DNA from 2 places in the Frigoribacterium sp. AP1 genome. Region 2 is predicted to be linked to the other one. Evidence: predicted binding sites of a transcription regulator. Region 2 holds the regulator's gene; the other holds the start of a gene.
The links. The regulator HrcA, encoded in region 2, represses chaperone genes, less so after heat shock. The targets are predictions, from matches to a motif close to TTNGCACTCGNNNNNNNCGAGTGCNAA.

Region 1: groES (co-chaperone GroES) is a predicted target of HrcA. The motif match lies at 6,163-6,189, and genes of this name have one in related genera.

What each region holds. Positions count from the first base shown of each region.
Region 1 covers NZ_CM155288.1:1,806,350-1,815,535, forward strand. The annotation lists gene AC1MBW_RS08695 (right-handed parallel beta-helix repeat-containing protein) at 1-755, shown strand, start outside; gene tsaB (tRNA (adenosine(37)-N6)-threonylcarbamoyltransferase complex dimerization subunit type 1 TsaB) at 844-1,518, shown strand; gene rimI (ribosomal protein S18-alanine N-acetyltransferase) at 1,515-2,054, shown strand; gene tsaD (tRNA (adenosine(37)-N6)-threonylcarbamoyltransferase complex transferase subunit TsaD) at 2,051-3,148, shown strand; gene AC1MBW_RS08715 (DUF4190 domain-containing protein) at 3,269-3,670, shown strand; gene AC1MBW_RS08720 (DUF4190 domain-containing protein) at 3,847-4,833, shown strand; gene AC1MBW_RS08725 (class I SAM-dependent methyltransferase) at 4,937-6,130, opposite strand; gene groES (co-chaperone GroES) at 6,275-6,571, shown strand; gene rarD (EamA family transporter RarD) at 6,768-7,748, shown strand; gene AC1MBW_RS08740 (ABC transporter substrate-binding protein) at 7,911-9,186, shown strand, end outside.
Region 2 covers NZ_CM155288.1:3,209,979-3,219,164, forward strand. The annotation lists gene AC1MBW_RS15190 (PhoH family protein) at 1-694, opposite strand, end outside; gene AC1MBW_RS15195 (histidine triad nucleotide-binding protein) at 684-1,061, opposite strand; gene AC1MBW_RS15200 (16S rRNA (uracil(1498)-N(3))-methyltransferase) at 1,112-1,855, opposite strand; gene dnaJ (molecular chaperone DnaJ) at 1,858-2,976, opposite strand; gene hrcA (heat-inducible transcriptional repressor HrcA) at 3,086-4,108, opposite strand; gene AC1MBW_RS15215 (DUF4870 domain-containing protein) at 4,289-4,774, shown strand; gene hemW (radical SAM family heme chaperone HemW) at 4,898-6,124, opposite strand; gene AC1MBW_RS15225 (DUF1990 family protein) at 6,127-6,900, opposite strand; gene AC1MBW_RS15230 (hypothetical protein) at 7,039-7,248, opposite strand; gene AC1MBW_RS15235 (hypothetical protein) at 8,544-8,678, opposite strand; gene AC1MBW_RS15240 (hypothetical protein) at 8,675-9,007, opposite strand.

The sequences.
Region 1 (9,186 bases), 1.4 Mb from region 2:
TGAAGATCACGCGGTCGCGCGGCGTGACGGTCTCGAACAACGACGTCAGCCGCAACTACAGCTCGGGCCTCTGGCTCGACGAGTCCGTGTACGACTCGAAGGTCGTGGGCAACACGGTCGTCGACAACGAGTGGACGGGCATCCAGCTCGAGCTCTCGAGCAAGGCGGTCGTCGCGGGCAACACGGTAACCGGTGGCAAGACGGGCATCCAGATCATCGGTACCGACGACGTGCGGGTCTACAACAACTCGGTCGGCGGCTTCAGCCAGTTCGGCGTGAAGGTGCTGCAAGACGAACGTCGCCAGGCCACCGCGGCCACCGGGCAGGACCGTCGTCGGCCGATCCCCGACCCCACGATGAGCTGGGTCACGGGCAAGATCACCATCGCCAACAACGCCTTCGGCAGCGGCGGCTACTACCAGGTCTACGTCCTCGACTCGAAGACCAACCGCTCGGCCGACTCGATGGGCGTCACGGTCACGGGCAACGCCTTCAACCAGCGTCGCACGACGGCCCAGGCGACGCTGGTCGGCTGGGGAGCGGGCGACAACAAGACGGTCACCCGGTTCGACACCGTGTCGGCCCTGTCCGGGAAGAACTCCGCGTGGCGCAACGTCGAGACCTCGCAGGTGCTCGACCTCGGCGGGATGACGAGCCTGCTGACCTCGTCGCTCGGCATCGTGTCGGCCCTGCCGTCCGACATCGCCGCGCTCCTCGGCCAGCCCGGGACGGCCCGACGCATCGGCGCCTTCTGACCCATCTGACGGAGCCCGGCCCCGGCCGGGCTCCGTCACCCGTCAGGAGGCGCGGGTCGGCTTCCCTGCACCGCCTACGATTGACCCCGTGATCCTGGCCATCGACACCTCAGCCGGCTCGTCCGTCGCCGTCGTCGACCGTGACGGCGGCGTCCTCTCCGAACACACGGTCGCCGACACCCGGCGTCACGCCGAGGTGATCGGCCGTCTGATCGACGACGCCCTGCGCGAGGCCGGCGTCGCCCCGGCCGAACTCTCCGCCGTGGTCGCCGGTCGCGGCCCCGGCCCCTTCACGGGCCTGCGCGTCGGCATCGCCGCCGCTCGGGCCTTCGCGTTCGGCGCCGGCGTGCCGTGCCTGTCGGTCGGTAGTCACGACGCCGTCGCGTTCGAGCGGCTCTCGGCGGCTGCCGGTCGATCCGTCGGCACCGCCGGCGGGCCCGTGGACTCGCCGCTCGTCGTCGTCACCGACGCCCGCCGCCGCGAGGTGGCCTACAGCTCGTGGTCGGGGCTCGACGACGACGGCCTGCCCGTGCTCGTGGCCGGCCCCGCCCTCGTGAGGCCGGCCGACCTGGACGAGGCGACCGGCGCCTCCTCGTCCTGGCCACGTACCGACCCCGACACGACGACGGTCTCGGCGGCCGCCCTGGGCATGCTGGCCGAGCGGCTCTTCGAGCACGGTCGCGCGTTCGCCGACGCCGAGCCCCTGTACATGCGCGAGCCCGACGTCACCCCGTCGGCCGGTCCGAAGCCGGTCACGCGATGAGCGTGCTGCTGCGCACGGCCACCCTCGACGACCTCGACGGCATCATGGCGATCGAGACGACGACCTTCGAGAACGACGCCTGGTCGCGGGCGAGCATGACGCACGAGCTGACGGCCCCGGGCGGTCGGTATCTGGTCGCCACCGCCGAGGGCGATGACACCACCGTCATCGGTTACGCCGGCATGCTGGCGCCGAAGGGCGCGCCCGAGGCCGACATCCAGACCATCGCCGTCCTCGCGGAGCACCAGGGGAGGGGGCTCGGGCGGGCGATGCTGACCCAGCTGCTCACCGAGGCCCGTCAGGGCGGCGTGCGCGAGGTGTTCCTCGAGGTGCGGGCCGACAACCCCGGGGCGCAGCACCTCTACGAGACGCTCGGCTTCGAGCGGATCGCCGTCCGCCCGCGCTATTACATGCCCGACGGGGTCGACGCGGTCGTCATGCGACTGAGCGTCCCGTCGGCCGTCACCGAGACCACCCCGGGCGCCGTCGAGTCGTTCGGCGACGCGCCCCTCGACGAACAGGACGTCCGCCCGTGACCGTCACCCGCGCCTCCTCGTCCGGCGTCGCCGAGTCGGCCGTCCGCGAGCCGATCGTGCTCGGCATCGAGACCAGCTGCGACGAGACCGGCATCGGCATCGTGCGCGGCCGCACCCTGCTCGCCAACGTCATCTCGTCGTCCATGGACGAACACGCCCGCTACGGCGGCGTCGTCCCCGAGGTCGCCGCGCGCGCCCACCTCGAGGCGCTCGAACCCGCCCTCGCCGCGGCGCTCGCCGAGGCCGGCGTGACGACGGCCGAGCTCGACGCGATCGCCGTGACGAGCGGGCCCGGGCTCGCCGGGGCGCTCATGGTCGGCGTCGGTGCGGCCAAGGCCCTCGCCCTGGCGACCGGCAAGCCCCTCTTCGCCGTGAACCACCTCGTCGGCCACGTCGGGGCCGACGTGCTGCGCGACGACGGCAGCGAGCTCGAGTTGCCGACCATCGCACTGCTCGTCTCGGGCGGCCACACCTCGTTGCTGCACGTGCGCGACCTCGTCGACGACGTCGAACTGCTCGGCGAGACGATCGACGACGCCGCGGGCGAGGCGTTCGACAAGGTGGCCCGCCTGCTCGGACTGCCCTACCCCGGCGGGCCGCAGATCGACCGCGTCGCCGAGGGCGGCGACCCGAAGGCAGTCCGCTTCCCGCGGGGGCTGACCCTGCCGAAGGACCTGGCGAAGCACCGGTACGACTTCTCGTTCTCGGGGCTGAAGACGGCTGTGGCCCGGTGGGTCGAACAGCGTCGCAGCGAAGGAGGCGCGGTGCCGGTCGCCGACGTCGCCGCCAGCTTCCGCGAGGCCGTCGCCGACGTCCTGCTCACCAAAGCGCTCGCGGCCTGCGCCGACCGGGGCGTGCCCCGCCTGCTGCTCGGCGGGGGAGTCGTCGCCAACGCCCGCGTGCGCGAGCTCGCGGCCGAGCGGTGCGCGGCGGCCGGGGTCGAGCTGCGCGTGCCGCCCCTCTCGCTGTGCACCGACAACGGCGCCATGATCGCGGCGCTGGGCGCGGAGCTCGTCTCGCGGGGCCGGGCACCGTCGCCACTCGACTTCGGGGCCGACTCGACGTTGCCCGTGACGACGGTCCAGGCCGTCTGAGCCACGGTCGGGTCCGACGAGCACGGGGTCACGGTCGGCGACCGTCCCCCGCCGATAGCATGACGGGGTTCGACCGACCGCGGCCGTCACCGGCCGAGCCCCAGACGAAGGACGTCACCGATGACCGACCAGAACCCCACGCCCTACGGCCAGCCCTCGCCGCAGAACCCCTACCAGGGGCAGCAGCCGACCCGCCAGGGGCAGCCCTACGGTGGCCAGCCCGCCTACCAGGGGCAGAACGGCGCCCCCGGCCAGCGCAACACCCTCGCCCTCGTGTCGATGATCCTCGGCATCGCCGGTTTCCTGACCTCGATCACGGCCCTCGGTGCCATCGTCACCGGCCACATGGCACTGAGCCAGATCAAGAAGCGGGGCGAAGAGGGCCGCGGGATGGCCCTGACGGGTCTCATCCTCGGCTACGTCGTCGTCGCCCTGACGATCATCGGCATCATCCTGCTCGTGGTCCTCTTCGGTGCCATCGCCAGCAACCCCGGCCTCTACGACGGCAGCTACGACTCGTAGGTCGTCCTCACGTCGTCGGGCGTCGCCTCCCAGGGGCCGCTCATCACGACCCTCGCTAGCATGACGGGGTCCGCACCGGACGGTGCGGGCCCTTTCGTGTCCCGGGACGCGACCGTCACAGGCGTGACCGGCCGCTCCGGCGGCACGACCGACGCACCGCTCGCGAAAGGCAGCTGATGGCCACCGACGACACCACCCCCGAGAAGCCGTCCTCGGCGCCGACCGCGCCCTCGGCTCCGACGCCGCCCGCGGCACCCACCGCGCCCCCCGCGCGCCCGACCGAGGGGAGCGGTGCGGCCACCGCCTCGCCGCCGCTGCCGCCGACCGCCTTCCCGGGGGCCGCGTCCCAACCGCCCGCGTCGTCGCCGTACGCCTCGCAGCCGCCCGCGTCGTCGCCGTACGCCGGGGCCGGAGTGCCGCCGACAGGGTCGGCACCCTACGGCGCACCCCAGGGGACTCCGGCTCCGCAGTCCCGCCCGGGGCAGGTCCCGCCGGGTGCGCCCCAGCCGCCCCGGCCGCCTTACGGCCAGCCGGGTGTGCAGCCGCCGGCGGGGTACGGGCAGCAGGGCTACGGGCAGCAGCCCGGCTACGGCCAGCAGCCCGGATACGGCCAGCAGCCCGGCTACGGCCAGCCGCAGGGTCAGCAGTCGGGCTACGGCCAGCCGCAGGCTCAGCCGGGCTACGGCCAGCCGCAGGGTCAGCCGGGCTACGGCCAGCCGCAGGGTCACGGCCAGCAGCCGCAGGCTCAGCAGCCCTCCGGTCAGCCCGGCGCGCCGTACGGTCAGCAGTCGTTCGGCCAGCAGGGTCAGCAGGGTCAGCCCGGTGCCCAGTACGGCCAGCAGCCCTACGGATCGCCCTACCCGCCGTACGCCTCGGCGGGTGCCGCTCAGCCCCCTCGACTGCTCAGCCTGCTCTCGATGATCGGCTCGATCGCCGGTCTCGTGCTCGCGCCCCTCACCTTCGGGCTCTCGATCGTGGCGTCGATCGCCGGCGTCGTGCTCGGGCACCTGGGCATGTCGCGTGAGCGTCACGCCCGCGGGTTCTGGCTCACCGGGCTGATCGTCGGTTACGCAGGGATCGCGTTGATCGTCATCGGCTGGGTGGCCTTCGGCCTCTGGATCGCCGGCTTCTCGTCGAGTTCCGACTACTACGGCGGGTACTGACCGTCGCCTCACCTCGGTGGGGCATCGAGTGGGCAGAAGATGTCGTTCCCGCGCCGCCGGCGAACGACGTCTTCTGCCCACTCGTGCATGACGGCCGGAAGGCTCAGACCAGGCGCTCGCAGAGCAGGGCCGTGTGCCGCCCCGCGACCCGGGTCAGCACGAGGGTCGCCGACCCGGTGCCCTGCAACGAGAGTCGTTTGCGGAACGTCGCGGGGTCGACGTCGACCCCGCGCTTCTTGATCTCGAGGCGGCCGATGCCCCGCGCCCGCAGCTCACGCTTCAGTGTCCGCTCGTCGAGCGGGAAGGTCTCGAGCACGCGGAAACCCTGCGCGAAGGGGGTGTCGACCCGCGCCTCCGTCGTCAGCCAGGCGATGTCGCGACTGATCATGCGGGCGTCGATCGACCGGGCCAGGTCGCCGATCAGGCGCGCCCGGATGACGGCACCGTCGGGCTCGTAGAGGTACTCGCCGAGGTCACCCGGGTCCACGTCGTCCGAGTCGGCGGCGGCCGTCAGCTCGGATGCCCCGGAGGCGGCGATCACCAGGGCGGACCGGCCCACCCCCGGCCGCGCGAGCGGGCCGAACCACACGCCCACCTCGACCACGTCGCGGTCGACCGAGATCCACTGGCACTCGGCGTCGGTCGGCAACAGCTCGCGGTCGACGCCCGGGCCGAGCTTGACGCCGGTGGGCAGGCGGTCGGCGAAGCCGAAGGCGACGTCGAGGCCGGGGGACCAGTCGGCCGGATGGGCGAGGCGCTTGGTGGCGCTGTGGCCGGAGGTGCGTCGCGCCGGGTCGAGGAAGACGCCCTCGACGCCCCCGAGGTCGGTCGTCTCGGCGTCCCCCTGCTCGACGCGCGACGACGGCCACGGCGCGAGGTTGTACGAGGCGACGGCCGCGGTGACCTCGTCGCGGTCGACGGCGAGCACGTCGAGGTCGAGCGCGGCGAACGCGAGGGCGTCACCACCGATGCCGCAGCCGAGGTCGGCCACGCTGCCGATGCCCGCCGCGGCGTAGCGTCCGGCGTGGCGGGCGGCGACCGGGAGGCGCGTGGCCTGTTCGAGGCCCGCCTCGGTGAACAGCATGCGACTCGCGAACTCGCCGAACTTGGCCGTCGCCCGGCCTCGGAGCCGGGCCTGGGTGAGCACCGCCGACACGAGGGCGGGGGAGTGGCCCTGCTTGCGCAACGCGGCCACCGTGCCGACGACGTCGTCGCCGGAGGCGCCGCCCGTCGGCAGCGAGTCGAGCAGCCGCAGCCCCTCGGGCGAGAGGACTTCGAGCAGCTCGGAGGAATCCATGTCGTCCAGTGTGACGCACGCGGGCCGACGCGTTGGCACTCGGATTGACCGAGTGCCAGTCTCGTCCTACAGTTGTTCTGGCACTCGCCCCCGGCAAGTGCCAGCCCCCATGTTTTCGTAGCACCGAGAAAGAAGAGGTCACCCGTGTCGGTCAGCATCAAGCCGCTCGAAGATCGCATCGTCATTCGTCAGGTCGAAGCCGAGCAGACCACTGCTTCGGGTCTCGTGATCCCCGACACCGCCAAAGAGAAGCCCCAAGAGGGTGAAGTGGTGGCGGTCGGCCCGGGCCGCATCGACGACAACGGCAACCGCGTGCCGCTCGACGTCGCCACCGGCGACAAGGTCATCTACAGCAAGTACGGCGGAACCGAGGTGAAGTACGGCGGAGAAGACCTGCTCGTGCTCTCGGCTCGCGACGTCCTGGCGGTCATCGTCCGCTAGCACCTCGGCACGGCTCCGGCCGTGCCCCGCGACCCCGGTCGCCGTCCCGAAGGCCCCTGCTCCGGCAGGGGCCTTCGTCGTGTCGGCGTCGTGGTCGCGAGCGTCCGCTCGTCCCCAGGCGTGATCGTCCGTCGATCGATCCACGGTGGCAGGAGTGGCCGTTCCGGCTGTGGGCGCAGCCACCTAGAGTCGCCTGGTGACCTCGACCCGCGCCTCCTCGTCCCCCTCCGCCCCGACCTCGGGGCTCGGCGTCGCCGGGGCCGGCGGAGCGGGCCTGGCCTACGCCCTGGGGGCCTACGGGCTCTGGGGTGTGCTGCCGGTGTACTTCCTGCTGTTGGCCCCGGCCGGCCCGTTCGAGATCGTCGCGTGGCGGGTGCTGTTCTCGCTCGTCTTCTGTGCGGTGCTGCTCGTCGTGACGGGGGCGCTGCGCTCGTTCCTGGCCCTGCTGCGGCAGCCCCGCGTGGTGGGCACCATGGGGTTGGCGGGGGCCTTCATCGTCGTCAACTGGACGGTCTTCATCTCGGCGACGCTCAGCGGGCACGTGGTCGAGGCGGCGCTCGGGTACTTCATCAACCCGATCGTCACGGTCCTGCTCGGCGTGGTGGTGCTGCGCGAACGTCTGCGCACGACCCAGTGGGTGGCCGTCGGGTTGAGCGCCGTCGCCGTCCTCGTGATCGCGATCGGGGCGGGCAGGCCGCCGTTCATCTCGCTCGTCCTCGCGTTCTCGTTCGGGCTCTACGGCCTGGTGAAGAAGCAGGTCGGTGGTCGGGTCGACGCGGTCGGCGGGCTCACGCTCGAGACGCTGTGGATCGCACCCTTCGCGGCCGTCACCCTGATCGTGCTGCATGTGACGGGCCTCGGGGGCGGCGTCGTGCTGGGCACCGTGAGCGTCGGGCACACCCTCGCCACGGTCGGCACGGGCGTCATCACGGCCGTGCCGCTGCTGCTCTTCGCCTCGGCGACGCGTCGGCTGCCCCTGACGACCGTGGGGCTGACGCAGTACGTCGCCCCCGTGCTGCAGTTCGTGGTCGGGGTCGTCGTGCTCGGCGAGCACATGTCGACGGCGCGATGGGTCGGCTTCGCGATCGTCTGGGTCGCCTCGATCGTGCTCACCGTCGACATGGTGCGTGCGGGGCGGCGGTCACGTCGTCCGCTCGCGGTGGCGCCGACCGCCTAGAAGCGACCATCCCTCGCAAAGTCACGAATGGCTAACGAAACGTCACTTTGACGTCGAGAACACACGCCAGAAACATTCGACCCCTAGTTTCGGACCAATCGCGGCAGGTTCGACCGCCACCGGTCGGGCTGCACTGCCGCTGTCCACGAAAGGGTTCCACGGATGATCCGATCCAGCACCGCCCTCCGAGCACTGGCTCTCGCCGGCGCAGCCTCCGTGCTGCTCGCTGCCTGTTCGACGGCATCTCCCTCTGACGACGCCTCGTCGTCGTCGTCGGCCAAGGCCGATCCCGCCGCCAAGTGCGAGGTCGGTACGCCCAGCACCGATCCCTTCGCGATCGGCACCATGCTGCCGCTGACCGGAACCCTGGCCTACCTCGGCCCGCCCGCCATCGCGGGGGCGAACCTGGCCATCAGCGACATCAACGCCGCGGGCGGCGTGCTCGACCAACCCGCCGAGATCTCGACCAGCACCGACTCGGGCGACAGCAACGACATGACCGTGTCGAGCAACGCCGCGACGGAACTGATCGACGCCAAGGTGCCCGTCGTGCTCGGTGCCGAGTCGTCGAGCGTCACGCTCAACGTGGTCGACCAGCTCACCAGCAACTGCATCATCGAGATCTCGCCGGCCAACACGGCGAGCTCGCTCAGCGGCTACTCGTCGTACTACTACCGGACGGCTCCGCCGGACTCGGTGCAGGGTTCGGCGCTCGGCCAGCAGATCACGGCCGACGGCAACGCCAACGTCGCGTTCCTCGTCTTCAACGACACCTACGGGACGGGTCTCCGCGACTCGACGCAGAAGTCGATCGAGAGCTCGGGCGGCACCGTCGTCTACGGCGGCACCGGCAAGGGCGAGGAGTTCCCCCCCGGTCAGACCACGTTCTCGTCCGAGGTGTCCGCGGCCATCGCCGCCGAGCCCGACGCGATCGTCATCCTGGCCTTCGACGAGACCAAGTCGATCGTGCCCGAGCTCAAGAGCCAGGGCTGGGACATGAGCAAGGTCTACATGTCCGACGGCAACACGGCCGACTACAGCGCCGACTTCGAGCCCGGCACCCTCGAGGGCGCCAAGGGCACGATCCCCGGTGCCGACGCCAGTGCCGACTTCAAGTCGAAGCTCGTGGCCGGCTACCAGGCGAGCGAGGGCGGCGAGCTGGCCGACTTCTCGTACGCGGCCGAGTCGTACGACGCCGTCATCCTGACCGCTCTCGCGGCGCAGGCCGGTGGCGGCACCGATGCAGGGACGATCCAGGCCAACATGGCCGCGGTCTCCGGCGCGAACGGCGGCACCGAGTGCACCACGTACGCGGACTGCAAGACCGCGCTCGACGCCGGTGACGACATCCACTACACCGGCCCCTCGGGCATCGGACCGTTCAACGACAACAACGACCCGTCGTCCGCCTCGATCGGCGTCTACACGTTCGACGCCG
Region 2 (9,186 bases):
CCACCTCGACGGTGCCGGCCGCGAGCAGCTTGGGCACGATCTCGGGGTCCATCATCTCGTTGAGCGCGTCGTAGAGCGGGCGGAGGTACGGGTCGATCTTGTCGGTGAGCGTGCCCGGCAGGAACCCCAGCCGCTCGCCGGCCTCGACCGCGGGACGCGTCAGGATGATCCGCTGGACCTCGCGGCGCTGCAGCGCCTGGACGGCCTTGGCCATGGCCAGGTAGGTCTTGCCCGTACCGGCCGGACCGATGCCGAACGTGATGGTGTGCTGGTCGATCGCGTCGACGTACTCTTTCTGACCCGGGGTCTTCGCCCGGACGCCCTTGCCGCGGCTGGTGACGATGGGCTGACCGAAGACCTCGGACGGGCTGCCCTGCCCCGAGTCGAGCAGACGGGCCGACGTCGCGACCTCGGCCGGGCCGAGGTCGTGGCCGCCCCGGACCATCGAGACGAGCTCGTCGACGAGCCCCTCGGCCCGGTCGACGGCGGACGAGGGCCCCTCGAGGGTGACCTCGTTGCCGCGCACGAGCACGCGGACCTCGGGGTACTGCTTCTCGACCGCACGGAGCAGGCGGTCTTGCGGGCCCAGCAGCTGGACCATGGCGACGCCGTCGACGGTGACGTCGACGCGCCGGACGTCGTCGCCCGTCGTCGGTGTCGAGGGGCCGGTGGCGTTCGTGTCGCTAGTGGGCAAGGGTGCCTTCCTCCAGGGGTCCGCCGAGCACATGGGCGTGCACGTGGAACACGGTCTGCCCGGCGGATGCGCCGGTGTTGAAGATCAAACGGAACTCGGACCCGGAGTGTTCCCCGAACGCCGCCGGGTCGGCCGCGAGCCGGGAGGCGGTCGCCACCAGCTCGGCGAGCAGCGCCGGGTCGCCCGCGGCGAGTTCGACGACGTCGCGGTACGCCTGGGTCTTGGGCACCACGAGCAGGTGGACGGGTGCCCGGGGCGCGATGTCGCGGAAGGCGATCACCGTGTCGCTCTCGAACACGATGTCGGCGGGGATCTCGCGCGCGACGATGCGGCTGAAGACGGTGGGCTCGTCGGAGTTCTCGGACATGCTGCCCATCGTAGCGACGACCGCCGACACGGCCCCCGGGGGCGTCGAGGTCACCAGCGGCCGAGACGTGCGCTCAGGACGGAGAGCGCGGCGGGGCCGGCCGTGGAGGTGCGCAGGACGGCGTCCCCGAGGCGCACGGCGCGGGCACCCGCCTCGGCGAGCTGCTGCAGTTCGGCGGGCGACACCCCGCCCTCGGGACCGACGACCACGACGACGCGGTCGGGCACCGCGCCTCCTGCGGTCAGGTCGACCGCCGTCAGCGCCTGCTCGGCAGACGGCTCGAGCACGAGCACGAGATCGCGGGAGGCGCGCTCGGCCAGCAGCCGCGTCGTCGCGAGCCCGGACACCTCGGGTGCCCACGGACGGATGGACTGCTTGGTCGCCTCGCGCACGATCGTCGACCAGCGGGTGAGCCCCTTGGCGACCTTGGGGCCCTCCCACCGGGAGATGCTGCGGGCCGCGGCCCACGGCACGATCTCGTCGACGCCGAGCTCGGTCGCGGCCTGCACCGCGAGCTCGTCGCGGTCGCCCTTGGCGAGGGCCTGGGCGAGGACCAGCCGCGTCGTCGGCGGCTCGTGCCGCACCACCCGCGTCGAGAGCAGCACCAAGCGCTCGGGAGCCGCCTCGGTCACCTCGCCCTGGACGACCAAGCCCCGACCGTTGCCGAGGGTGAGTGCCTCGCCCACCCGCACGCGGCTGACCGTGACCGCGTGCCGGGCCTCGGAACCGGTCAGCGCGACGGTCCCGCCGACGTCGGCGACGACCAGGTCGTCGACCAGGTAGAAGTGCGCCACGATCAGAAGTTCAGGAAGCGGTCGCGCAACTTGCCGAAGAGGCCCTGTTGGAAGTGCGACAACTCGGGAGCCGGGGAGCGCCGACCGGAGGCGAACTTCTCGATCAGCTCGCGCTCCTTGTGGCTGAGCTTGGTCGGGGTGACCACCTGGACGCCGATCTTGAGGTCGCCGCGACCCGTTCCGCGCAGACGCGTGATCCCGCGGTCCTTCACGGTGATGATGTCGGCGCTCTGGGTGCCGGGCCTGATCTCGACCTCGATCTCGCCGTCGAGCCCGGTGAGCGTCGTCGACGTGCCGAGGATGGCGTCGGCCATCTGCACCTCGAGCGTCGCCAGCAGGTCGTCGCCGTTGCGGCTGTACGTGTCGTGGTGGCGCACCTTGACCTCGAGGTAGAGGTCGCCGTTCGGGCCGCCGGCCTGGCCGACCTCGCCCTGGCCGGGCAGTTGGAGCCTGAGGCCCGTGTCGACGCCCGCGGGGATGTCGATGGGGATCGAGCGACGGGCCCGCACGCGGCCCTGCCCCTGGCAGGTCGGGCAGGGGTTGGGGATGACGGTGCCGTAGCCCCGGCAGGTGCCGCACGGGCTCGACGTCATGACGTTGCCGAGCAGGGAGCGCACGGTGCGCTGGATCTGGCCGGAGCCACCGCAGATGTCGCAGGTCTGCGGCGACGTGCCGGGCGCGCAGCACGAGCCGCTGCACGTGTCGCAGAGGACGGCCGTGTCGACCTCGATGTCGCGCTGGGTGCCGAAGACGATGTCCTCGAGGTCGACCTCGAGGCGCAGCAGGGCGTCCTGCCCTCGCTCGCGTCGCGATCGCGGGCCCTGGCGCTGACCCTGGCCACCCCCGCCGCCGAAGAACGCGTCGAAGATGTCGCCGAAGCCGGCGGCCCCGCCTCCCCCACCGCCACCGAAACCGGGCTGCGGGCCGAGGTCGTACCGTTCGCGCTGCTGCGGATCGCTGAGCACGTCGTAGGCGTGCGTGACGTCCTTGAAGCGTTCGGACGCCTCGGGGCTGGGGTTGACGTCGGGGTGCAGCTCGCGGGCGAGCTTGCGGTACGCCTTCTTGATCTCTTCCGGGGTCGCCTGACGGTCGACTCCGAGGACGTCGTAATGATCTGCCACTGGTTCTCGTCTGCCTCTGGTGTGGTGTGGTGGTCTTCCCGGCGGGGCCGGGCCCGGCGGGCCGGGACGGGGATGGGGGTCGTGGGACGGCCGGGGCCGTCGGCGTCGGCTACCGTTCGGCGAGCAGCGACGACAGGTAGCGGGCGACGGCACGCACCGCCGCCATGTTGGTCGAGTAGTCCATGCGCATGGGCCCGAGGACGCCGAGCCTCGCGATCTCGCTGCCTTGCGTCGAGTATCCGCTGGCCAGCACCGACGCCTGCGACAACCCGAACGAGGCGTTCTCACGCCCGATGCTCGCGGCCACGTCGACGGCGTCGAGTTGCATCTCGCCGAACAACCGCAGCAGGGCGACCTGCTCTTCGATCGCCTCGAGCACCGGGAAGAGGTCGCCGCTGAAGTCGTCGCCCGTGCGCACCAGGTTCGCGGCACCGGCCATGACGAGGCGGTCCTGGCGTCCGGCGGCGATCTGCTCGGTGAGGCTCGCGACGACGACGCCGACGACCGCCGCGAGGTCGGGGCGGAAGCGCGTCGGCAGGTCGGTGAGGGCCGTGGAGGCCTCGCCCAGGGGCCGTCCGTCGACCGCGGCGTTGATGGCGGCCCGCAGCTCGGACAGGAAGGACTCGTCGACGGTGGTGCGGATGTCGACGACCCGCTGCTCGACCTGGCCGCTGTCGGTGATGAGCACCGTCATGACGCGGCCGTCGCCCAGGCTGACCAGCTCGACGTGACGCACGCGGGCCCGGGAGAAGGTGGGGTACTGCACCAGCGCCACCTGGTTGGTGAGCTGCGACAGCAGACGGACCGTCCGCCCCAGCACCTCGTCGAGGTCGGTGGAGTCGCCGAGGAAGGTCTCGATGGCCTGACGCTGGGCGGCGCTGAGCGGTCGCAGGTCGGCGAGCTGGTTGACGAAGAGCCGGTAGCCCTTGTCGGTCGGCACGCGACCCGACGAGGTGTGCGGGGCCGCGATGAGCTCTTCTTCTTCGAGCAGCGCCATGTCGTTGCGGATCGTCGCCGCCGAGACGCCGAACTGGTGTCGCTCGACGATGGACTTGGACCCCACCGGCTCGCGGGACGCGACGTAGTCGTGCACGATGACGCGCAGCACTTCGAGACCGCGTTCGGAGACCATGACGCACCTCTCTTCGCTCGACGCCCCCCGGGTCGTCCGCACGCCGGGCGACCGGGCCTGGCACTCGACGTGCCGGACTGCCAATCGTACGACACCTCCGTCGCGAGGCCTACTCGCGCCGCGCCCGGCTGCCCTAGGGTGGCGGGGACATCCGCAGGACACTCACGAACAGGTGCAGCCATGACCGAGACCCCTCCCGCCCAGCCGAACGGCCCGCAGAACGGTCAGCCCGGCCAGCCCTACGGCCAAGGCCAGCAGCCCGGGCAGCCCTACGGCCAGGGCCAGCAGCCCGGCGTCGGCTACGGTCAGCAGCCTGGCTACCAGCAACAGCCCGTCCAGCCGATGCGCCCCGAGGACGAGAAGCTCTGGGCCACGCTCATCCACCTCGGCGGCATCATCTTCGCGTTCGTCCCGGCTCTCGTGGGCTACCTCGTGCTGAAGGACCGCGGCCCGTTCATCCGGGAGCACACCAAGACGGCTCTGAACTTCCAGATCACCATGGCCATCGTCTACGTGATCTCGGCGATCCTGACGGTCATCGTCATCGGCGGCGTACTCGCACTCGTCGCCGGCATCCTCGTCGTCATCTTCTCGATCATCGCCGCCGTCGCGGCCAACAAGGGCCAGTGGTACAAGTACCCGCTGACCATCGAGTTCATCAAGTAGACGGTCGACCGGCCCGGACGGGCACGACGCGAGGCGCGACTCCCCCGGGAGCCGCGCCTCCTGCGTTCCCGGCCCGCGCCTCCTCGGTCCACCGTGCGCGAAGCGCAGGAGGAGGGCACGCGGTCAGTCGGGCAGCAGGCGCCGCACGACGGCGTCGGCCATCAGGCGACCCTCGCGGGTGAGCACCACGCGACCCTGCAGGGCCGGGCGCCCCTCGACCCAGCCGTCGGCGATGAGTCCGGCGACCGCCTGGCGACCGTCGTCGTCGAGCTCGGTGGTCGGCAGCCCCTCGCGGATGCGCACCCCGAGCAGGACGCGCTCGACCCGACGGGTCTCGTCGTCGAGGGTCTCGCGCCCCGCGGCCGGCGACTCACCCGCGGCCATGCGCTGCTGATAGGCGGCCGGGTGCTTGACGTTCCACCAGCGGACGCCACCGACGTGACTGTGCGCGCCCGGGCCGACGCCCCACCAGTCGTGGCCCTGCCAGTAGGCCAGGTTGTGGCGGGAGCGGTGCTCGACGCCACGCGACCAGTTGCTGACCTCGTACCAGTCGTACCCCGCCGCGGCGAGCCGGTCGTCCGCGATCTCGTACATGTCGGCCGCCGTGTCGTCGTCGGGCATGGGGACCTCGCCGCGCTTGATCTGGCGGGCGAGCTTCGTGCCGTCCTCGACGATCAGCGAGTAGGCCGAGAGGTGGTCGGGCTGCTGCTCGAGGGCGACGTCGAGCGAACGCCTCCAGTCGTCGAGGGTCTCGCCGGGCGTGCCGTAGATGAGGTCGAGGCTGACGTCGAGCCCGGCGTCGCGCGCCCAGCGCACCACGAACGGGATGCGCTCGGGATCGTGCGTGCGCTCGAGGGTGGCGAGCACGCTCGGCACGGCCGACTGCATGCCGAAGCTGACGCGCGTGAAACCGGCGTCGGCGAGCTGCTGCAGGTACGCGGCGTCGACCGAGTCGGGGTTCGCCTCGGTCGTCACCTCGGCACCCGGCTCGAGACCCCAGGTGTCGACCATCGCGTGCAGCATCGACGTGAGGTCGCCCGAGGGCAGCATCGTCGGGGTGCCCCCGCCGAAGAACACCGAGGAGGCGCGGCGCGGCGGCAGCCCCGCCTCGCGCAGCACCCGGCCCCCGAGCTCGATCTCGGCGACGGCCTGCCCGGCGTAGTCGTCCCGGCGCGCGCCCCGCAGTTCGTCGCCCGTGTACGTGTTGAAGTCGCAGTACCCGCAGCGCACACGGCAGAACGGGACGTGCAGGTAGACCCCGAAGTTGCGGTCGTCCGCGCCGACCGCGACGGTCTCGGGCAGGCGTCCGTCGACGGGGGCGGGATCGCCGAGGGGAAGGGCTCCGGGCACCGTCAGGCGCCGGTTCCCGAGGCGTCGCCGCGCGGGCCGGTCGGGGGCCGGTCGTCACCGCGGGGATCGCCGACCCCGGCCTCGGTGTCCTCGACGACGACGACCTCGTCGGTCTGCTCGCCCTTGTCGTTGAGGCTCAGGGCCCGCAGGTACCGCTTCGTGTACTGCGCCTGCGTGCGTCGCAGGAAGGGTGCCACGAGGCGCCACTTCGCGCTCGACGGCTTCGAGAACGACCGGATGGAGAGCCAGACCGAACCGTCGTCGGTCTGGTCGACGATCCAGGACTCCTCGCCGCTCTCGGGGTGGCCGTCGAGGGTTCCGTACGCGAAGCCCTTGCGCTTCGGTTCGTCGATGACGTAGACGACGCGGACCGGCGCCTCGACCGTGCGCCCGTAGGCCTCGATGCTGAGCGTGGCCGTCGTGCCCGCCGTGAGGAGGGGCGTGCCGTCGGGCGAGTACCGCGACTCGTCCCGCGCGGCCGCCCACCCGGCCGCGTCGACCGGTTGCCCGTGCTCGTCGAACTGGACGGGCGTGTACTCGCTCTCGTCGGCCGGCGGCACGCTGTCGACCCGGACACGGATGCCGCTGCGCTCCTGGATCTGCCAGGTCATCGTGGCGATCCAGGCCGCGGCGAAGCGGGCGTCGCCGTGGCCGACGCGGGCCCGGTACTCGGCCGGCTTGAAGCCCTTCGGCGGGTACTGCATGAGGTCGGGGGCCTGCGTCGCCCCGACCTCGCCGTAGGTCGTGCGGGTCTCGGTGTGGGTGGCTCGACGCATGCGCCCTACTTCTTGTCTTTCTTCTCGACGTCACCGGAAGTAAAATTGGGTGCATAAACATCGACAAGCATCTGTACAGACTACCTGGCCTTGAAAACCCCACCCGGAGGCCGGTCCGGGTGGGGTTCCTGGACGCGCCTAGAGAGCTTCCCTAAGGATGTCCTTTGCCATCGTGTCCGAGACTCGGTAAGTCCTCGTCACGATCACGTCGGCGTAGGGCTCATTCTTCATGTCCGGGTCGAAATTGAACTCGACTTCCAGGAACTGAGCGAGAGCCTGGTCAGCTTGCTTCTTCATTGCTTCCGCTGCCCTCTCGTGATCCAAGGGGTAGCCGCCGATCTGATCCACTTGTCCTCCGTCCGGGCACCTGCGTCGGTGCCGCGCACGGATACTAGGTCAGAAGTCCGGTCGGCGTGGGAAACCTCGCTTAGCGGGGGCGTGAGCGGGGTTCGGGGTCAGACTATTCGGGGTGCTTCGGCAGCTTGTCCGCGTCCCTCTTGAGTGCGTCCAACTCGTCATCCGTGAGGACGGTAGTTCGAAGCTGCGCCTGAAGCTGCTCGACAGCCGCGATGAGCTTGGACGAGTTGCCATTAATGTTCTTGAAAGTGAATCACATCCCAAACGATCGATATTTCAAGGCCAACCGAGAAGGTCCCCGCGGAAAACCGCGGGGACCTTCTCATTTATTAGCTAGCTGCCGTCTCGCCTGAACGTGTCGTAGAGGCGGGCCATCCCTGGAATGAGTGGGATTACCCCCTCCAACCCCCAGGAAACACGCCGGGGAGCAGGTGCAGCGTGTGTGGCACAGTGGCTACACTGAGCGGGACTGGTGATGTGAATCTCGATGCGGTCCAGCACGGGACTTCCTTTACTGTCATCGGTTCCGGGGCGGCAACCCCAGTTCCTATGCGCAACCCCTCGGCCTGATGGTCGGGGGGTTTTCGCCTCTACACCACGGTAGGTCGCGGGACTGGTATTCGCACCATCCGGCGCGCCGTGTCGTGTGACGATCAGGGAAACGACCCTCATCTGTCGGTTGAGGGTTACATGCGGTGGCGAGGGAAATCGAAAACGCCCCCACCATTCCTGGTGAGGGCGTTCCAACCGCTTAGCTGAGCATGCCCAGCCGGTCCAGCGCGGAGTAGACGAGTAACACCGTCTGTCCGATCCACCGCACGATTCTAAGTACGGTAAAAATTACGGCTCGCCGTTCGTGGATTTCTCCACAGATGTGGTTGGCAGGATTGCTCATCCTGCTACTCTGGAACATGCACCCACGGGTGCAGGGTTGCCGATAGACAGTCATGTCCATCCAATCCGATTGCGGTCAACGATCCGCCCTGGTAAGTAGCTCGTTGACCTGAATGATCGAAAGCCTCATTTGACGCTAGTCATTTGGGGCTTTCGGCTTGTAGGTCGAGTCTACCGGCGAAGCGTGACATCAGGGGGCACAACTAGATGCGGTGTCCAAATAGGGGCTAGACCAAGTCATCAGTGTGGGGGCCAACTAGGCTTACTTATCCACAGCTAAAGCCCCGTATTTACGGGGTTCTGGTCGATCTACCTGATAGTTTGCCTACAGCAAATATCAGGGCATGCCTGCCTTTTGTCTGCCTGTAGAGGTAGATACCCGAAGCCCAACTTCACACTATGAATTCGACAATGATTCTCGAATTGCCTTTCCATTTCGCTGGAAGCTTCGGAAGCAATTGCAGCTTCATGATCGAGCGGACAACCTCGCGGCGCTGCTCGATGGGGAGTCCGTGCCAGTACTTCATGAAGCGTTCTTTGACCGCCGCGTTCTCCTCGTGGCCATGTCACCGGCGACGACGCTCGACGTGATCTGGTCGAGAAGCTGCGTTCCTGCTTGTGCGGAGCACTCCCTCTCAAGCTCCGACTCAGCCTCTGAGATTTGAGGCCCGAGGTCGGCCAGGTCGGTGGCGACCTTGGATAGGTCCGCGCCCTCCATCGTGGCTATAGTCTGAACAACTCCACGCTTCCGCCGAAGCTCTGCCAGGTCTCGGACGAGGTTCGCAATCCGCGGGGTCTCGACCGGGGCACCCTTGGCCGCGCGCGAGGCCATGAGGATGTACACGTTCAAGTCCACGTAGGCATCCGCCTCGGCCTGACTGATGTAGCTGTGCGACCCCAACCCCGGCGTCCGGCTCAGCTTGCACCGATAGGTCTCGTACCTATATTTGGGTCCGGACGAGATGACGGCCCGTTGCATGGTCCCACCGCACGGGCACGTCAGGATGCTTCTCAGAAGATGAGTCACCTTTGGTC